Linked DNA regions of Chlorobaculum tepidum TLS. The protein of the gene in region 1 binds, or shares a complex with, the protein of each later gene. Links are inferred from orthologs where the notes say so. Each region holds a gene or a part of one and is shown on either strand. Other genes may lie near its edges.

Region 1 (16,160 bases):
CGCATCCGGTGTTGCTGGGTATTACCAGCGCTGCCTTGCAGACCGAAAGCGTCATCTCTGCAGCCTCCTTCCAGGAGACCACCAAGGTGCTGACCGATGCAGCCGTGGCTGGCAAGGTTGATCACCTCGTCGGCCTGAAAGAGAATGTCATTGTCGGCAAGCTCATTCCGGCCGGTACGGGTTTGCGCAAATACCGCTCAATCCGGCTTCGCGACAACGAAGCTGAAGAGGCTGAAGCTGTTGAGGCAGCATCGGACGAGGAAATTTGAGCGTAAGGCGAGAGAAATAACGGCATCTTGTTGAGAGTAATGCCGCCCTGTAACTCAAACAGGGCGGTATTTTTTTTGTGCAATGTTGAGCCTTGTATGCAACAACTCCCGTTCTTGAAACCATTCGCGCCCGAAGCTCCCTGTAACGGAATTCGCTTGAGCGCAGGTTCAAGCCGCATCGGGCCAGTGCCCTGAGAATGCTTCGCGGTTTTCTCGAAAGGTGAAAAGTCCCGGAAATCCCGGCAAGCTTATCTAGCAAGAGAGAGTGGCGAATGTCAATAACAGCCGTGAGTTGACGGTCGGGGTGGGCGGAGGATCGATACAATCAAACCGTGGCTTCAAATGATCCGTCACCACGGCGCAGAGGTGTGGGGCGTGGATCAAATTGAGCCTCTGGGAAAGTCAGCAGGTATAGGGCTGGTTGTTTCGGGAATTTTCTGCCGGAAAAATAATGATCAAACCCTGCAGCCATTTAGTAAACAAATGGTTATTACATTACAGGGTTTGAAAATGGTCGGGTGCACTATGAAGAGAGGAGCGGCGTTCTCTTTGTTCAGGGTTACGGTTTCTCGAACCTGAAGCTGTCGAGGAAGCTCGTGTCGAACTCTCCGCTTCTGAACACCGGATCGTGCATCACCTGCTTGTGGAAAGGGATGGTGGTTTTGATGCCCATGATGATGAACTCGTCGAGAGCCCTCGACATGCGGGCGATCGCTTCGTCACGGTTGTGGGCAGTGACGATGAGCTTGCCGATCATCGAGTCGTAGTTCGATGGCACGACGTAGCTTGCGTAGCAGTGCGAGTCGATCCTGACGCCGGGGCCTCCGGGCGTATGAAAGACCTGAATCTCTCCCGGCGAAGGCCTGAACATGTGCTCAGGGTCTTCGGCATTGATGCGGCACTCGATGGAGTGGCCTCTCGGAATGAAGGTTTTCCCTTCCAGGCTTCCTCCAGCGGCGATGCTGATCTGTTCCCTGACGATATCGACGTCGTAGCGCTGCTCGGTTATGGGATGCTCCACTTGGATGCGGGTGTTCATCTCCATGAAGTAGAAGTTTTTGTGCTTGTCGAGCAGGAACTCGATGGTGCCGGCGCCTTCGTAGTTGATCGCCTTGGCGGCGGCCACGGCCGCTTCGCCCATCTTCGTGCGCAGGGCTTCATCGACTACCGGTGAGGGAGTCTCCTCGATCAGCTTCTGGTGGCGGCGCTGCACGGTGCAGTCGCGTTCGCCGAGGTGCACCACGTTGCCGTGCTGGTCGGCCAGAATCTGAATTTCGATGTGGCGGGGATTTTCAAGGAACTTCTCGATATAGACGCCGCTGTTGCCGAAGGCCATGCCGGCCTCGCTCTGGGCGGTCTTAAGGTTTTTTTCGAGCTGGCTCTCTTCGTGTACCACCCGCATCCCTTTTCCGCCACCCCCAGCTGTCGGTTTGATGATGACGGGATAGCCGATCTTTTTGGCGGTCTCAATGGCGTGAGCCACATCTTCGACCAGACCTTCACTTCCCGGGACGACTGGCACGCCTGCAGCAATCATGGTCGATTTGGCGGTGTTTTTGTCGCCCATCTTGTTGATCATCTCCGCGGAAGGGCCAATGAACTTGATGTTCGAGGAGCTGCATACTTCCGCAAAATCGGCGTTTTCGGCCAGAAAGCCGTAGCCAGGATGAATCGCGTCAGCGTTGGTGACCTCGGCAGCGGCGATGATGCGCGGAATATTCAGGTAGCTTTCTCTCGAAAGCGGCGGTCCGATGCAGACCGCTTCGTCTGCGTACCTGACATGAAGGGAATCGGCATCGGCGGTCGAATAGACGGCCACGGTGCAAATGCCCATCTCGCGGCAGGTATGCATGACCCGCAAGGCGATCTCCCCACGGTTTGCTATGAGTATTTTTTTAAACAAGGTGCAGTGAGTATTGAAGTTATGGCTTGACTCGGAAGAGAGCCTGATTGTATTCGACCGGCTGGCCGTTTTCGACGAGAATCTCGACAATGGTTCCTGAAACCTCCGACTCGATCTCGTTCATCAGCTTCATGGCTTCGATAATGCAAAGTACATCACCGGGTTTGACCTTGTCGCCTTCGTTGACGAACGGAAGAGAATCCGGAGATGGTGAGCGGTAGAAGGTGCCCACGATAGGTGAATAGATTTCGATCAGATCACTCACGGCAGGTTCTGCGGCAGCCGGGGCCGGTTGTTCCTGCACGGCCTGACGCACTGCAGGCAGGGGGGCCGGGATGGGTTGCGCGACGACGGGAGCGGTTGGTAAGACAGCCTGTGCCTTCGAGTTGTTTCGTCTCAGTGTGATTTCGGACTGGCCATCCTTGATGATCACTTCATCAAGAGCAGATACGTTGACGATCTCGATAAGCTGCTGAATTTCCTTGAGGTTCATGATTGTGGTCTTAAGATTTTACGCGCAATTCGGTAATAACATAACAACAGTCAAAACAGTCACTTTTTAACCCGCTCCATGTACTCGCCGCTACGGGTGTCGATGCGGATGATGCTGCCGGTCTGGATGAACATCGGCACGTTTACCTCGGCGCCGGTTTCGACGATGGCCGGTTTGGTGCCGCTAGTGGCGCGGTCGTCCTTGCTTGCCGGGCTGGTTTCTGTGACTTCGAGTTCGACAAAGGTTGGCAATTCAACTTCGAGGATCGATCCGTCATCGGCAAAAACGATATCGACCATCACGGAATCCTTGAGGAAACGTGAGGCTGGCCCAATGGCCACTTCTGGCACATTGATCTGATCGAAGGTCTCGGTGTCCATCATGACATAGTCTTCACCATCACGATAAAGGTACTGGTATTTCTTTCTCTCGGTGACGATGACATCGACCTGTTCGGTGGCGCTGAAGCGGTATTCGACGTTGCGGCCAGTCTTGAGGTTTTTCATGCTGGCCTGGTAGAAGGCGCGAAGGTTGCCGGGGGTACGGTGGACAAGGCTTTCGATGCTGTGTGGCGCCCCATTCCAGCGGATGATGGCACCTCTTGAGACATTGCTGATTGAAACCATGACTTGACTTGCAGATAGGTGATACAGTACTGAGTCTGAATATCGATGTTGAAAAGTTAAAGACACATAATATAACACAGCCAGAACTGAATAACAATGACAAGCCAAAACCCGCTTGGCACAAGGGAGAAAAACAAATTGGATGTTTGTTGGGCAGTCTTTAAATTGAATTATTGTAGTAATTGGAAATAGGCAACCTGATTTTCCTCAAACATTTAAACGGTAAACTACTTATTATGTCGAAAGCCGAGTTAGCAGAAAAGATTGCAGAGCAGACCGGTTTGACCAAGGCTGATGCTGAAAGAGCGGTCAATGCATTCATCAATGTGGTGACCTCGACCCTGAAAAGCGGTGATGATGTGACCCTGGTGGGCTTTGGTACTTTTACCACCGGCGACCGGGCAGAGCGCCAGGGCCGCAATCCCCAGACAGGCAAGACCATTACCATTGCCGCCAAGAAGGTTGTCAAGTTCAAGCCTGGCAAAGCGCTGAAAGAAGAGGTCGGTGGCTGAGCCATTACCGGAGCTTACAAGCTCATCGAACGAGTTTTCAAGGTCCATCATTGGCATGAGCAGTGATGGACTTTTTTTTAAGGAGCAAGCATACTATGGCGGCGAAAGTAGTTCTCGATTTTGAAAAACCCCTTTATGAGCTTGAAGAGAAGCTCAATGAAATGAGGGTTTACTTGAAAAGCGGCGAGGTCGATTCAATGTCGGAAGGCCGCGCAGGCCTGAAGCGCGAGATCGAATCGCTTGAAGCAAAGGTCGAATCGCTTCGCAAAACGATCTACAAGAATCTGACCCGCTGGCAGAAGGTGCAGCTGGCCCGGCACCCGGAACGCCCCTATACGCTCGATTACATCTACATGATGATGAAGGATTTCGTCGAGCTGTCAGGTGATCGTAACTTTGGCGATGACAAAGCGATCATCGGCGGCTTTGCCCGGCTTGAGGACGAATCAGCCGGTTTCTCGCAAAGCGTGATGGTCATCGGCCACCAGAAGGGGCGTGACACCAAATCGAACCTTTACCGCAACTTCGGCATGGCGCAGCCCGAGGGCTACCGCAAGGCGCTGCGTCTCATGAAGCTCGCGGAGAAGTTCCGCAAACCCGTCATCACGCTGATCGATACTCCGGGTGCGTTTCCTGGCATCGAGGCCGAGGAGCGCGGACAGGCCGAGGCCATTGCTCGCAACCTTTATGAAATGGCTGCTCTGAAAGTGCCGGTCATCTGCGTTATCATCGGCGAAGGGGCCAGCGGGGGAGCTATCGGCATCGGCGTCGGCGACCGTATTCTCATGGCTGAAAACGCCTGGTACTCGGTCATCTCGCCGGAAAGCTGTTCATCAATTCTCTGGCGGAGCTGGAACTTCAAGGAGCAGGCCGCAGAAGCGCTCAAGCTCACGGCGGACGATCTGCTCGCTCAGGGCATCATCGACCGGATCGTGACCGAACCTCTCGGTGGCGCGCATCACAACCCCGAACAGATGGCCTCAACGCTCAAGTCGATTTTGATCGAGGAGTTGCAGGGCTTGCTCACAAAAGATGCTCGTACACTGGTGGACGAACGAATCGCGAAGTTCTCAGGAATGGGCGTGTGGGAAGAGAGCTGACCGTTTTTCAAAGCGAAACCCGAAAAGCAGTCTCGACTTGTCGGGACTGTTTTTTTTACGTCATCGTTTTCTTGTTCTGTTCACGCCATTTACCAAGTCCACATCGTCCATCGAAGTTTTGGGCCAATAAAAACCCCCGGCGATGAACCGGGGGTTTTTGTGCGTATGTCGGATCGTGATCAGTTGATCGTCCAGGTGCTGTTGCCAGCAAGCAGTTCTTCGAGGGTGCCTTCGCCTTTTTCCTGCGCCTTGTCGATCTGGGCGCTCAGAGCCTGTTCGTAGGTGAAGCGATCCTCCACATAGAAGATACCGAACGGCCTCGGGAGGAACTCCTCGGTGCTGTTCGGATCGTCGAAGAAGCGCGACAGGATGTTTGCCTTGATGAGGTCGTTTTCGTCGTGAATCCAGAGGTCATCTTTTGAAACGCCCGATTTTTCGAGGTCAATCACCGTTGGTTTGAAACCGTCGAGGTAGATGCCCTTCGAGCCGTTCGCACCGAACACCAGCGGCTGGCCCTGTTCGAGGTAAAGCGTCGTGTCGTCCTTCCGCTCCTTGTCGCTGAAGGCTCTAAACGCGCCGTCGTTGAAAATCGGGCAGTTCTGGTAAATCTCGACGATCGAGGTGCCTTTGTGGTTGTGGGCGCGCTTGAAAATCTCCTTCATCAGCTTGCCGTCGCGATCCATGACGCGGGCCACGAAGGTGCCTCCTGCGCCAAGGGTGAGGGCGATGGTGTTGATCGGATAATCCACCACGCCGGTCGGAGAGGTGACGGTTCTCAAACCCACTTTCGAGGTCGGCGAGTACTGTCCCTTGGTCAGGCCGTAAATCTCGTTGTTGAACAGCACGACGTTGATGTCGAGGTTCCGTCTGACCGTGTGGATGTAATGGTTGCCGCCGATGGAGAGGGCGTCGCCATCGCCGGTGCCGACCCAGACGCTGAGGTCAGGGCGGGCAACCTTCAGACCGGAAGCCATCGCCATGGCGCGCCCGTGGATGCCGTGCACGCCGTAGGTGTTGATATAGTATGGCAGCCTTGACGAGCAGCCAATGCCCGATACCACGACAACCTCTTCGGTTTTCAGGCACAGTTCAGCCATCGCGTTCTTGAGTTGCTGGAGAACCATGAAGTCACCACAGCCGGGGCACCATTTCGGTTCCTGGTTCGACGTGAAATCCTTGGCGGTAAGGCAGGTATGTGTATCGGTCATGATTCAGAGCTCCTTTAAGATATCGGTGATTTTTTCTTCGATTTCCATCTCGTTGAACGGCAGGCCCTGAACCTTGCTGAAGCCGACCGGTTCGATGAGGAACTTGTCCCTGATGAGGCTGAGCAGCTGCCCGCAGTTGTTTTCGGGAATCAGCACTTTTTTGAAGTTTCCGAGCATCGCGCCGAGATTTTTCGGGAACGGGTTGATATAGCGGAGGTGCGCGTGGGCAACGTCAAGTCCGCCTTCGCGAGCCTGCTCGACGGCTTTCTTGATGGCGCCATAGGTCGAACCCCAGCCGAGGACGAGCAGATCGCCTTTTTCCGGGCCGTTGTCGATGGTGAGATCAGGAATAATATCGGCGACCTTTGCAACCTTTTCAGCACGCAATCTGGTCATGAGTGCATGGTTTTCCGGATCGTGCGAAACGTGGCCGGTTTCATTCTGCTTTTCGAGACCGCCGATGCGGTGTTCGAGACCAGGTGTGCCGGGGATGCCCCACGGCCTGACGCAGCGCTCGTCGCGCTTGTACGGCAGATACGGCGGATCGTCGGCTTTGCGCTCTGGCGAGAACATGGGAGTGATCGAGGCCAGCTCGTCCGGCGATGGCACCAGCATCGGCTCAGAGCTGAGTGCGAGGTAGCCGTCGGTGAGGCAAAGGACAGGAGTCATGTACTCGACGGCGATCTTCGCGGCTTCGTAGGCGGCGTAGAAGCAGTCAACCGGCGACATGGCCGCGATGACCGGCATCGGCGCTTCGCCGTGACGTCCGTACATAGCCATGAGCAGATCGGACTGCTCCGGCTTGGTCGGCAGACCGGTGGACGGGCCGCCGCGCATCACATTGATGATCACCAGCGGAAGTTCGAGGATAACCGCCAAACCCATCCCTTCGGTTTTGAGCGCCAGACCGGGGCCGGAGGTGTTGGTGGCGGCAAGCGCACCTCCATAGGCCGCGCCGATGCTGGTCAGGATACCGGCTATTTCGTCTTCAGCCTGGAACGTTTTGACGCCCCACTTTTTCAAGCCGGCAAGGGTCTGGAGAATTTCGGAAGCCGGGGTGATCGGATAGGAGCCGAGAAAGAGTTCCAGTCCAGCCTTTTGGGCGGCAGCGGCAAGACCGATAGCCGAAGCTTCGTTGCCAGTCACGCGGCGATAAACACCCTTTTTTTTCTGGGCCGGAGGGACACAAAAACGACCATGCTGTGAGAACATTTCGGTTTCATCGCCGAAGTTGTAGCCTGCCTTGACGGCTTTGATGTTGGCCTCGGCAATGTCCTGTTTATTCTTGAATTTTGACTGCAATGCCTCGATCGTGGTTTCGAGTGGCAGGCTGTAGAGCCAGTAGAGCACGCCGAGCACGAACATGTTTTTGCAGCGGTCGATGATCTTGGTGCTCAGGCCTGTATCGGCAAGCGCCTGGCGGGTGAGGCTGATTACCGGAATTTTGAATACGGTATAATCAGTCAGCGTGCCGTCTTCGAGCGGATTGTTGGTTTCACCGTAACCAGCAAGGTTCAGGTTCTTTGCGTCGAACCCGTCGGTATCAGCAATGATGATGCCACCATGGTGCAGGTTCTTCAGGTTTGCCTTCAGCGCGGCAGCGTTCATGGCGATCATGACATCGAACTTCGCGCCCGGAGTATAGACGCCGGTTGTGCCAAACTGCAACTGAAAGCCCGATACGCCTGCCACAGTACCGGCAGGAGGTCTGATTTCCGAAGGAAAGTTCGGAAAGGTGTTCAAATCCGAGCCGTAAACGGCCACCGTGTTGGCGAACTGGGTGCCGGTAAGCTGCATGCCGTCACCGGAGTCACCGGCAAAAAGCACTGACACGTTGGTTTTTGATATTACCATGTCATTGTTGTTTAAGATTACGGTGTCACTCATGGGTATCCCCTCTTCCTTTTTTCAGAAAAAAGTTTTGGACGGCAAAAAAACTCCCGCATATGACCTGGTCACAGCAAAGAGATGATGTCGTGGTTGTATGGAGAAATTCTCTTAACGGCGGGTTCGGGCAGACAATACTTAACCCTAGGCAATTTTTCGCCTTAACAAAAATATACGGCACGACGGCTGTCGATGCAAGAGTATGCGTGGGTTATTCTGCTTTTTTCTTCTCGATCACTATGTTGTGTTCTTTCAGCCATGCCTGCCACTCCTCTTCCTCCCTGACCGGACACTGGCTGCTCAGATCGCAGATGTCGCAGCGCATCAGGCCGTAAATCTGGTCCATCCAGCAACCGTTGGTGCTTTTGGGTACCTCGTTGACATAATTTGGATTGGCCATGGTTTTTCTGACGCCAATATCCATCAGGTCGAGGATGTCTTTCCTCTTTTTCGAATTTTCGATTCCCCAGCTCATAACATGACTTCCCGTTTGCCGTTGACAGCAAAAGATTTTTTTTTCGCAGGATTTTTTGCAGGATTACGAATAGCTAACCAAATAATATAGTGTCTTTTTTTTTAACATCATTATCAAGCCGTGAAATGGCTGGGTTCCCTGCTAAAATTGCTCCTCACAAAATCCGTTGGCATCGAGCCTGAAAAACCGTAAATTTCGAGCCGAAAACTGCTGCGGTTGGCTCTTTGCCGCGCATCGCAGCTCAACCCACAAGGGTGTCGCAGGATTGCCGTTCATGTGTTTCCCGATGCCCGCAAGCTACAGATAAGCTACAGATACTTATGAATTCAAGAGAGATACGGCAGTCGTTCCTCGATTTTTTTGCAGGCAAGGAGCACCGCATCGTGCGTTCTGCGCCGGTCATTCCGGCGGAAGACCCGACGCTGCTGTTCACCAATGCCGGTATGAACCAGTTCAAGGACGTGTTTCTCGGCAAGGGCACGCGGGAGTACACTCGCGCTGCCGACACGCAGAAGTGCATCCGCGCTTCGGGCAAGCACAATGATCTCGAAGATGTCGGTCGCGACACCTATCATCACACTTTTTTCGAGATGCTCGGTAACTGGTCGTTCGGTGACTATTACAAAAAGGAGGCGATCGGCTGGGCGTGGGAGCTGATGACCGAGGTCTGGAAGCTTCCCAAAGAGCGCCTCTATGCCACGGTTTATCACGACGACGAGGAGAGTTTTAAGCTCTGGCAGAGCGAAACGGACATCGAGCACTCGCACATCCTGAAGTTCGGCGACAAAGACAACTTCTGGGAGATGGGCGAAACCGGACCGTGCGGCCCCTGCTCGGAAATCCACATCGATCTCACTCCCGACGGTTCGGGCGGCCCGCTCGTCAACGTTGGCGACCACCGGGTGATCGAGCTCTGGAACCTGGTCTTCATCCAGTACGACCGTCAGGCCGACGGCACTCTTGTGCCGCTACCGCAGAAGCATGTCGATACCGGCATGGGCTTCGAGCGCGTGGCCGCTGTGCTTCAGGGCAAATCCTCGAACTACGACAGCGACGTCTTCGCGCCGCTTTTCGACCGTATCACCGAGCTGACCGGTACGGTTTACACCGCCTCGCTCGACAGCCCGTCGGATATCGCCATGCGTGTCATCGCCGACCACTGCCGCACGCTCACCTTCGCGCTCTCCGACGGCGCGATGCCGGGCAACGAGGGGCGCGGCTACGTGCTGCGCCGCATCCTGCGCCGCGCCGTGCGCTACGCGGGCACGCTCGGCTGCCACGAGCCGATCATCTATAAAATGGTCGAGGTGCTGGTGCGCACGATGGGCGACGTCTTTCCGGAGCTGGAGAAGCAGCAGGCGACGGTCGAAAAGATCATCCGCGCCGAAGAAGAGAGCTTCCTCGTCACCCTCGGACGCGGCACCGAAATTTTCAACGAGGTGGTCGCAGACATGAAAACGGCCGGAAGCACCACCATCTCAGGCGCGGACGCTTTCAAGCTGTACGACACCTTCGGCTTCCCGCTTGACCTGACGCGCCTGATGGCCGCCGAAGTTGGCCTCGGCATTGACGAAGCGGGCTTCGAGCACTGCATGATGGAGCAAAAGACCCGCGCTCGCATGGATCGTAAGGGCAAGATGCAAATGCAGGACGACGGCGGCGAGTGGCAGTGGTTCGCGCCGGAAGCGCCGACCACTTTTGTCGGCTACGACATGCTCGAAACGGAAGCGACGCTTGTCGCCGCCCGGGTCAGCGGCGACAAGCTTCTCATGGTGCTCGATCAGACGCCCTTCTACGCCGAAAGCGGCGGTCAGGTTGGCGACCACGGTACGCTCGAAACCGCCGGATACCGCCTCGACGTGACCGATACGCGCAAGGATGGCGAGCAGATTGTCCACGTCGTCACCTCGGCGCATGACAAGGTGCGCGACTGCGCCGTTACGCCAGCCGACGTCAGCTTTGACGGCGTGGTTTCCGTCAAGGCCGCCGTTGACCGCGATCGCCGCGTCGCCACCGAGCGCAACCACACGGCCACGCACCTGCTGCACGCTGCGCTGCGCAAGGTGCTTGGTGAGCACGTGCAGCAGAAGGGCTCGCTGGTTACGCCGGAGCGGCTGCGCTTCGACTTCAGCCACTTCTCGAAGGTGAGCGCCGAGGAGCTGGAGCAGGTCGAGCACGAGGTTAACGCCGAGATTCGCAAAGCGGCCAGCGTCACCAAGCACGCCGACGTGCCCTACGAAGAGGCGCTCGCTCTCGGTGCGCTTGCCTTCTTCGGCGACAAGTACGCCGACCGCGTGCGCGTGGTTGAGGTGCCCGGTATCTCAATCGAGCTGTGCGGCGGCACCCACGTCGGCAACATCGGCCAGATCGGCATGGTCAAGATCGTCAGCGAATCATCGGTCGCCGCCGGCATCCGCCGCATCGAGGCGGTCACGGGCGCGGCTGCCGAAGCGCTGCTCTGGCAGGAGTACCGCGATCTTCAGGAGATCAAAAATCTGTTGAAGCTCAAGGCAGACGAAGAGGCTGGGCCGAAAATCAAAGAGCTGCTCGAAGAGAAAAAAGCGCTCGACAAGCAGCTTCAGGAGAGCCGTCTCGCCGGACTGCTCGATCGCTTGGCCGCATCGCTGGCCGGTGGCGAAGAGGTCAACGGATGCCGCATTATGACAGAACGGCTCGACGGCGTCAGTGGTGATGAACTCCGCCAGGCGGCAGTGGCGCTTCGCGAGCGGGTGCCGTGCGCGGTCGGACTGCTGTGCGGCGTGGCCGACGGCAAGGTATCGCTGGTCGCCTTTGCTTCGGACGAGGCGGTCAAGTCGCTGAAACTCGACGCGGGCAAGCTGGTCAAAGAGGCAGCGGCCTCGGTCAAGGGCGGCGGCGGCGGAAAGCTTGAACTGGCGACGGCGGGCGGCAAGGAGCCTGCCGGAATCGACAAAGCCATCGAGGTTTTCGTCGCGTCGGTGAAGTCTGCGTTACAGTGATGAACGGTTTGAACATGAATGAGTGATGCTGATTTTTGACTGTTTTTTCGGACGATGTGAAAAACCCTCGTGCGATGGTTGCGGCCTGGTGCCCGTCCGCAATTTGCGGCGTGCGCTCAAGTCGCGCTCGATGAATAAAACCGAGGAGTCGTGCGTCGATCCGGACAACTCCTGGAAAAAAGCGGTGGACGCGACGCTTGCCGGAAAGTCACCGACGGCGAGCAAGGCATCGGCGAAGCGCAAAAAGCGCCTGCTCGTGCCGCGCGAGGAGATTCCGTGGTTTCCGGTCATCAAGCCGGAGCTTTGCAACGGCTGCGGCGACTGCAAGGTGCTTTGCAAACCCGGTGTCTTCGAGCTTGGAGAACCCGACCCGACCGGCATTCACCGCCCGAAACTCATCGTTGCCCACCCCATGAACTGCCTCGTTCTCTGCGACCGCTGCGTTCCCATCTGCACCTCCGGCGCGATTGTCCTGCCAAAGAAAGAGGATTTTGAGAAGTATGTGGAGTATCTGGATTAGTTGAAAGTTGATAATTGATAATCGGGAGGGGTATGAGGAAACGATTGCTTGCGCCGAGGGAGGAGATTGCGTGGTATCCGGCTATCGATGCGGACATTTGCAATGGTTGCGAAGCCTGCGCTGAGTTCTGCCGTCCCGGAGTGTTCGCGCCCGGTGCTCCTGAACCGGACGCCGCAGTGGTGAAACGTCCGAAAATGCAGGTTGCCCATCCCATGAACTGCCTCGTTCTTTGCACCCGCTGCGTGCCCGTCTGCCCCTCCGGCGCGATCACCCTGCCCGATCCGCTCGACTTCGAGCGCTTCGTGGAGTATATTGAGTAATCTCAGCGGCAAGACACTGGCTTTACAGGAGTTGCAACCAGATTCCCAGCAATGTTCTGATATGTTCTGGAATATGGTCTTGAGGATTATAACGAAGACTTTTTGAATATGGTATTCGGGATATGAATGATGGCCATCATGATATATTTCCAGAACCACGGGGTATAAAGCACGTCCTTTTTCTTTTCAATTGCATTGACAATATCGCTGGCGATCTGCTCTGGCTTCGCTAAAAGCATGTCCGGTGCGGAAATGCCTTCTGTCATAGGTGTTTCGACCATGCCGGGCTTGATGGTCAGCACGTGAACGCCGCTTTTGTGAAGGCGGGCACGAAGTCCCTCGCAGAAGGTCGTAACGGCGGCCTTTGCTGTTCCATAGACATAGTTGGATGGCCGTCCCCGATCACCCGCAACGGAACTGATCACGGCGATTGTACCATGATGCTGTTGTTCCATGGTGTTCGCTGTATGGGTAAGTAACGATATCGTGCTCAGGGCATTGGTCTGCAGTTCTTTCAGCGCCAGCTCAGGGTTGGTTTCACACTCTTTTTGATTGCCAAGAGTGCCGTGGGCAATAAGAACTATGTCGAAAGAGCCTATTGTCGCTTTTGCTTTTTCAAGTACAGTCCGGTGGTTCACTGTGTCGTTCGCATCAAATAGGGCGGTTTCAACAGCAGATGCTCCTCTGACAAGCAGATCTGAAGCGATGGTCTTCAGGCGCTCTTCATTGCGGGCGAGCAGATAAAACCGATGGCCTTTTGCAGCAAATTGTTGAGCCGTTGCTTCGGCGATAGCTGATGTTGCGCCGATGATAAGGATATTCTGCATTAGTCAAGTCCCAGGCGTTGTGATTGCATTGAGAGGAATGTATGTCGGGCACCATATTGCTGCCTGATATTCTGAAACTGTTCCCATTTTGGGTAGCATTTTCTGAAGGTTTCAGCGTTCATCCTTGCGTCTTTTGTCAGATAGAGCCTGCCCCCATGATCGAGTACCATGGCATCAAGCCGGTCCAGAAGCGGAAACAGATCCGGCTCGATTTTAAAATCGAGAGCCAGGGTATAACCTTCCATTGGAAAGCTCAGCAGGTTCCGGTTCTCTTTGCCGAATGCTTTGAGCACGGCAAGAAATGAGCCTTTTTTCGAGTTCACAATGGTACGAAGAATCAAGTCCATGGCCTGTAGGCCGGCCTCTTTCGGAATGACGAACTGATACTGGGTAAAGCCGTTTTTGCCATACATCCGGTTCCAGTGACCAATGCCGTCAAGCGGATAAAAAAACGGATCGTAATGAACCGTTGCATGCGTTTCCCGTTGCCTTGCTTTGTGATAGTACAGTGTATTGAATGCTTTTATGGAGTATGGATTCAGGATGAACGACGGCAGGTCAAGAGGTACCGAAAGCCCTGGATTATGATGGGCGGCAAGTGCTCCATGCTGTGCGTGCTTGCCGGTCATGAGCAGTGACCGGCCAAGCTTGTCACCGCTGGAGATACAATCGATCCAGGCTACGGAATAGGGCTGTTCAGCCTGTTTTTCAAAGAGTTCAAAACTTTCTCCGAGGTTGGCTGATTTGAAGGTGACCTGGTCGATGTAAGCGCTTTTTATTGGTGTGAGGCGAATCGCTGCTGAAAGGATGATTCCGGTAAGTCCCATGCCGCCACAGGTCGCATGGAAGAGTTGCGCCTGCTCATGAGGAGAGCAGCGGATGATCTCCCCTGAGCCGGTCAGGAGATCAAGAAAATCGACGTGATCACAGAAGCAGCCGTCGATGTGGTGATTTTTTCCGTGGATGTCACTGGCGATGGCCCCGCCAACAGTCACCAGTTTTGTGCCGGGTGTTACCGGTAAAAACCAGCCACGCGGCACGAAAACTTCCAGAATTTCGGCGAGGCTGACGCCTGACTGACAATGAAGCAGACCCGATTGCAGCTCAAAAGAGAGCATATGGTTCAAACGGAGCGTTTTTACCATCAGCTTGCCGAGTGAGCTGTCACCATAACTCCGCCCAAGTCCTCGCGGCGTAACGCCATCATAACTTCCGGTTCCGATGAGGTCTTGCAGTGCTTTTTCGGAAGAAGGGGTCAGTACTTGTGCCTCAATTTCAGGGTATTTTCCCCATCCGGACGTGTTCATGAAGCGCCCTCCTGTTTAAAAACAAATCGCTTGTCGAGCTGGTATTTTGATGCGTATCCGATCGCAAGGCCGATAACGGCACCAAGATATCTTGACTCTTTTGTGTGGTAAAGATGGTTGAATCCGAACTCAAAGCCCCAGAAAATCAGTGTGGTGACCGCTCCCATCATGCTATAAAGTAGGAATGTCCGGGTGTCATGAATCGGGTTTTCAGCTTTAAACCGAAAGATATAGCGCTTGTCAAGCATGTATTTGAGCAACAGACCGGCAAGAGTGCCTAAGCCAACTGAAATGGCTATGGCATACTGGCCGGAATAGTATCTGATAGATATATCCTGAACTTCTATATTTGCGGCGGTCGCCAATATGGCAAAGAGAGTGTACAACGTAGAAATTTTCATTGCGCATCAAAATATCTTAAACAAGAATGGCCAGGAAAAATATACACGCAAAAAGGGTGGCGGTTATCAGGCTTGTGCGATCTTTGATGGCAAACAGGACAGGATCATCGTGCATCTGGCCACGGTGAGTGAGCATCCACATGCGGCTGATCCAGAAAAGCAGGATAGGGCAGGCAAGCCAGATCAGCTCATGAGTTTTGTACATCGCAATGGTTCTGGCATCCTGGATGTACAGCGCAAGCACCAGTATTGACAGGTATCCCGAGGCCGTACCGAGACTGGCGATGATTTGAATGTCGCTGGGGTAGTAGCCGCGGCCGCTGGTTTTTGCCGTATCGCCTTTTGTCTGCAGATCCAGTAATTCAGCATAGCGTTTGAGCATGGCAAGGCTGAGGAAAAAGAAGACGGAGAATGCGAGTATCCAGAATGTCGGTATAATAGAGCAGGCAAATGCACCAGCAAGAATCCGCACGGTATAAAGACCGGCGAGCATGATGGTGTCAACCAGAGGGATTTTTTTCAGGTACTGGGAATAGACAACGCTCAGCAGGTAATAGGTGACGAGCGAAATCGTGAATGTCGCGGATAACAGTATCAGCGATGCGGATAATGAAGCCAGGAAAAGCAGCGGAGCTGAAATCAGTCCAATCAGAATTGGCAGTTCGCCCGAAGCGAGCGGCCGGTTGCGTTTTCTGGGATGGTATCGGTCGCTTTCCAGATCGAGCAGGTCGTTGATCAGGTAGCCGCTCGATGCGGTCATCGAAAAAAGGACGAACGCCAGCAGCGCATCGGCGATCAGGGTGATATTGGTGAGCTGATGCGAAGCGATGAGCGGAATGAAGAGCAGCAGATTTTTTAGCCACTGGTGCGGACGCAAGGCCCGGAAAAAGGTTCGCAGCGAGCTTTGCCTCGTTTGGAAAACGCGGGCAACGCCTCCTTGCAGGTCCATCTTCTTTTTGACTCCGGGCTCGGGATCGGCAAGGTAGGTCTTATCGGCCGCATTCCAGACGACCACATCATCATGGGAATTGCCGATGTAGTCGAATCCCTTTTCACCGAACTGATCGATCAGGCAGTCTCTTTTGGATCGCGCTGACAGATTGATGCCGTTTTCAGTGGCGATGACAAGATCGAACAATCCCAAATGTTCGGCGATCTTCTCGGCAAACATCTTATGTGTGCCGGTGGCAAGGACGATCTGGCGCTGCTCCCGCTTTGCCTGTTTGATGAAATCGATAACCTCTGTGTTATAGGGCAGTACCTCAACCGACAGGTCAACCCTGTCCGCAAGCCGGGCTTTCAGGATCGCTTTTCCCTCCAGCAGCCAGAACGGA
Region 2 (2,956 bases), 1.3 Mb from region 1 along the record:
ATATCGGCCTTTTCGAGCTGCTGCGGGTACTGGATCTGCGTCAGAATGGTCATCGCCTGGTCGGCGGCTTTCCACGGCACGTCGATGTCGCTGCTGTCGGTGTACATTCTGCCATGCGTGTCCACGGCCACCTTGTAGCCTGCATCGAAATGATCCAGCTCATCGACGGGGAGGTTGGCCACCAGCCCTCCGTCGGCCAGCTTCTGGCCGTTCCGTTTGATTGGCAGATTGAGGATCGGAATGGTGCTGCTGGCGCGCATCGCCTCAGAGAGCGGTCCCGAGGTGAGCGTCACCCGTTGGCCCGACAACAGGTCGGTAGAGACCGCCCGGAACCCGACAGGCAGGTCGGAAAACGAGTGAGCGGTGTGATAGGGGGCGTTCAGTATAAGCAGGTCGATGGTTCGGGTGAGCGTTTGAGACGCGCTCAACGATTTTGGCACGACCAGCTTGAATTTTTCGAACCGGATGGCGATGGAAGCCCGGTCCCGGATGCTTTTCTGCTCAAGATAGGTGTTGGTTCTGGGCGCTTCGTTATCGAGGGAAACCAGCTTCTGCCAAGGGAGAGAGTGGGCCAGCGATTCAAGTTCCGACGCGCTGTAGCCCGAGCTGTACAACCCGCCGATCAGCGCGCCCATGCTGGTTCCGGCGATGAAGTCGATGGGCACATTCTCCTCCTCCAGCGCCTTGAGCACGCCGATCTGGGCGATGCTGTTCGCTCCGCCTCCCGACAGGGCCAGCCCGACGGTTTTGCGCAGCGGACGCATGGCTGGAAGAATTTCGTAACGGTGATTTGGTGTCGCGAGCGTGTCGGGCCAGACGATGATCACGGCAGCCCGCGCTTCAGGCAGCGGCAGCATGGCGACAACGGCAATCAGGAGCAGGAGAGCCAGCTGTATAACCGTTCGTAAAAATGAGAGATGCAGAAGCTGCTGTCGTTTGCGGTTCACAAGGGACTCCGGGCACAGCCTGTTTTTTGGGAAATCGTGTCGAGTTTATATCTTGAATTTCAATGTAAAATCTTTAGAGATAATAATAAAAATGGTCTGGTTCAAACGGGCGATTCCTTCGATACGAACAAAGGACAAGCGAGATACTCCGGAAGGGCTGTGGTCGAAATGCGATTCGTGCGGCGCTGCGCTGCACAAGAAACAGCTTGAAGATCACCTCTATACCTGTCCGCATTGCGGTTTTCATTTCCGCATATCGCCAGACCTTTATTTTTCCTTTCTGTTCGATGACGGGAAGTGGGAGGAGTTCGACGCGCAGCTCAGGGCTGCCGATCCGCTCAAGTTCGTCGATACCAAGCCTTACCCTGAGCGCGTTCGCTCCACGATGCAGAAATCGGGCAAAAGCGAGGCATGCCGGAACGCTACCGGCAAGCTCGGTGGCTCCGACGCGGTTATTTCGGGCATGGATTTCGGCTTCATCGGCGGCTCAATGGGTTCAGTGGTCGGTGAGAAGATCGCCCGCGCCGCCGACAAGAGCGTGGAGCTGAACGCGCCGCTCATCGTGATTTCGCAGTCTGGCGGCGCGCGCATGATGGAGGGGGCCTTTAGTCTTATGCAGATGGCCAAGACCTCGGCGCGGCTGACGCGCCTCGGCGAGCGCGGTATTCCGTTCATCTCGCTCATGACCGATCCGACGATGGGCGGCATCAGCGCTTCTTTCGCCATGCTCGGAGACCTGAACATCAGCGAGCCGAAAGCGCTTATTGGCTTTGCCGGGCCGCGCGTCATCCGCGATACCATCAAACGCGATCTCCCCGAAGGCTTCCAGCGAGCCGAGTTTCTGCAGAAGCACGGTTTCGTTGACACTATCGTTCACCGCAAGGATTTGCGCGCGCAGCTCATCAAGCTGCTTGGGCATATGAAGTAAGGGGAAAACAGAGATACTTTCCAGGTCGAATTGGAGGGAAAAAGGGAAAAGAATTTCTTTTCCCTTTTTTCATTCAACATCCGTACTTCCACCCTAGCGCTTTGCTTGTCACCGGGAACTGCTCCACAAAAATTGCCTGCACAGCTTTGGCAATGTCGCGGTGCTCTTTCTGGGTAGCGGGGTCGGTGCGGACTTCGAGGTAGTGGATCCAGCTTCTGATCGAGCCTTTCATGTAGAGCCGGGTCTGGGTGGCGAGCGGGAGCAGGACGCGGGCGCACTCCTTGGCGATACCTTTCTCCAGCGCCTCTTCATAGCTCTCGAAGGCGAGCTGCGCGATTTTCTCCTGCGCCTCGTCAAACCACTTTACGGTCGCTTCGTCGAGATCATCCAGTGAGTTCTGCCTGTTTTTTACATCCTGACGCCTTGGCTTGTACTTTTCAGTTGTCTGCGCCTTGGCGTAGCGCTGTGAAAATTCCTGGAAACAGAAGCTGCGATGGCGCAGAATCTGCGGGGAGATGGCGCGGGAGGTGGTGATTTCCACCGTCATGTCAACCATCTCGAAGACGCTCCAGTGCTTGTTCTGGATGCAGTACGAGAGCAGCTTTTCATAATCCGGTGTTTCCTGGTGCGGGCTCGATACGCGAGCGCAGTAGGCCATGAGTCCTTCCGGCGTGAGCTGGCGGTTGTCGATTTCGATGAGCGGGTTGGTGACGGAGATGAGGCGTACCTGCATGGTTATCTGACGGTCTTGAATGGTGGTATGAAGCGTTCAATATACCAAAAGGCGGAGCGGCGATGGAGGCGCTATCATGATAATTTATGGAAAGCGGAACCGGATTTCTTGAAATCTTGTTCCGTCTCTGTATTTTAGGTGTTTATTGCACCACTCTGCGGAATTTGAGCGTATATTTCGCCGGGCAACAACAAAAAAGTTCAGGCACATGGCAAATATCAATTTCGGTTTCGACCATCACGCAAAAAAACTCTACTCCGGAGCGATTGAAAACAGCATCAACAGCCAGCTCGTGCCGATGGTCATCGAGACCTCGGGACGCGGCGAGCGTGCGTTCGATATCTTTTC

Evidence for each region.
Region 2: the proteins of accC (region 1) and accD are in contact, whole or in part, in a solved structure (PDB 8UXZ), measured with the Escherichia coli proteins. The link is inferred for Chlorobaculum tepidum TLS from one-to-one orthologs.

What each region holds. Positions count from the first base shown.
Region 1 is NC_002932.3:164,050-180,209, forward strand. What follows is about bases 1-2,970. They hold accC (acetyl-CoA carboxylase biotin carboxylase subunit), read right to left. Parts: upstream 2,173-2,970; coding sequence 829-2,172; downstream 1-828. Other genes in these bases: rpoC (DNA-directed RNA polymerase subunit beta'), read left to right, coding at 1-269; accB (acetyl-CoA carboxylase biotin carboxyl carrier protein), read right to left, coding at 2,192-2,665; efp (elongation factor P), read right to left, coding at 2,725-2,970. In the rest of the region: more of efp, read right to left, coding at 2,971-3,291; AYT24_RS00810 (HU family DNA-binding protein), read left to right, coding at 3,528-3,803; AYT24_RS00815 (acetyl-CoA carboxylase carboxyltransferase subunit alpha), read left to right, coding at 3,899-4,903; AYT24_RS00820 (2-oxoacid:ferredoxin oxidoreductase subunit beta), read right to left, coding at 5,083-6,111; AYT24_RS00825 (2-oxoacid:acceptor oxidoreductase subunit alpha), read right to left, coding at 6,115-7,998; AYT24_RS00830 (hypothetical protein), read right to left, coding at 8,210-8,473; alaS (alanine--tRNA ligase), read left to right, coding at 8,794-11,451; AYT24_RS00840 (4Fe-4S dicluster domain-containing protein), read left to right, coding at 11,477-11,971; AYT24_RS00845 (4Fe-4S dicluster domain-containing protein), read left to right, coding at 12,004-12,291; AYT24_RS00850 (SDR family oxidoreductase), read right to left, coding at 12,378-13,118; AYT24_RS00855 (FAD-binding oxidoreductase), read right to left, coding at 13,118-14,425; AYT24_RS00860 (GtrA family protein), read right to left, coding at 14,422-14,826; AYT24_RS00865 (UbiA family prenyltransferase), read right to left, coding at 14,843-16,160. UniProt on the Escherichia coli protein: This protein is a component of the acetyl coenzyme A carboxylase complex; first, biotin carboxylase catalyzes the carboxylation of the carrier protein and then the transcarboxylase transfers the carboxyl group to form malonyl-CoA.
Region 2 is NC_002932.3:1,463,649-1,466,604, reverse strand. It holds accD (acetyl-CoA carboxylase, carboxyltransferase subunit beta), read left to right. Parts: upstream 1-1,038; coding sequence 1,039-1,875; downstream 1,876-2,956. Other genes in the region: clpP (ATP-dependent Clp endopeptidase proteolytic subunit ClpP), read left to right, coding at 2,817-2,956; thyX (FAD-dependent thymidylate synthase), read right to left, coding at 1,949-2,608; AYT24_RS07035 (BamA/TamA family outer membrane protein), read right to left, coding at 1-764.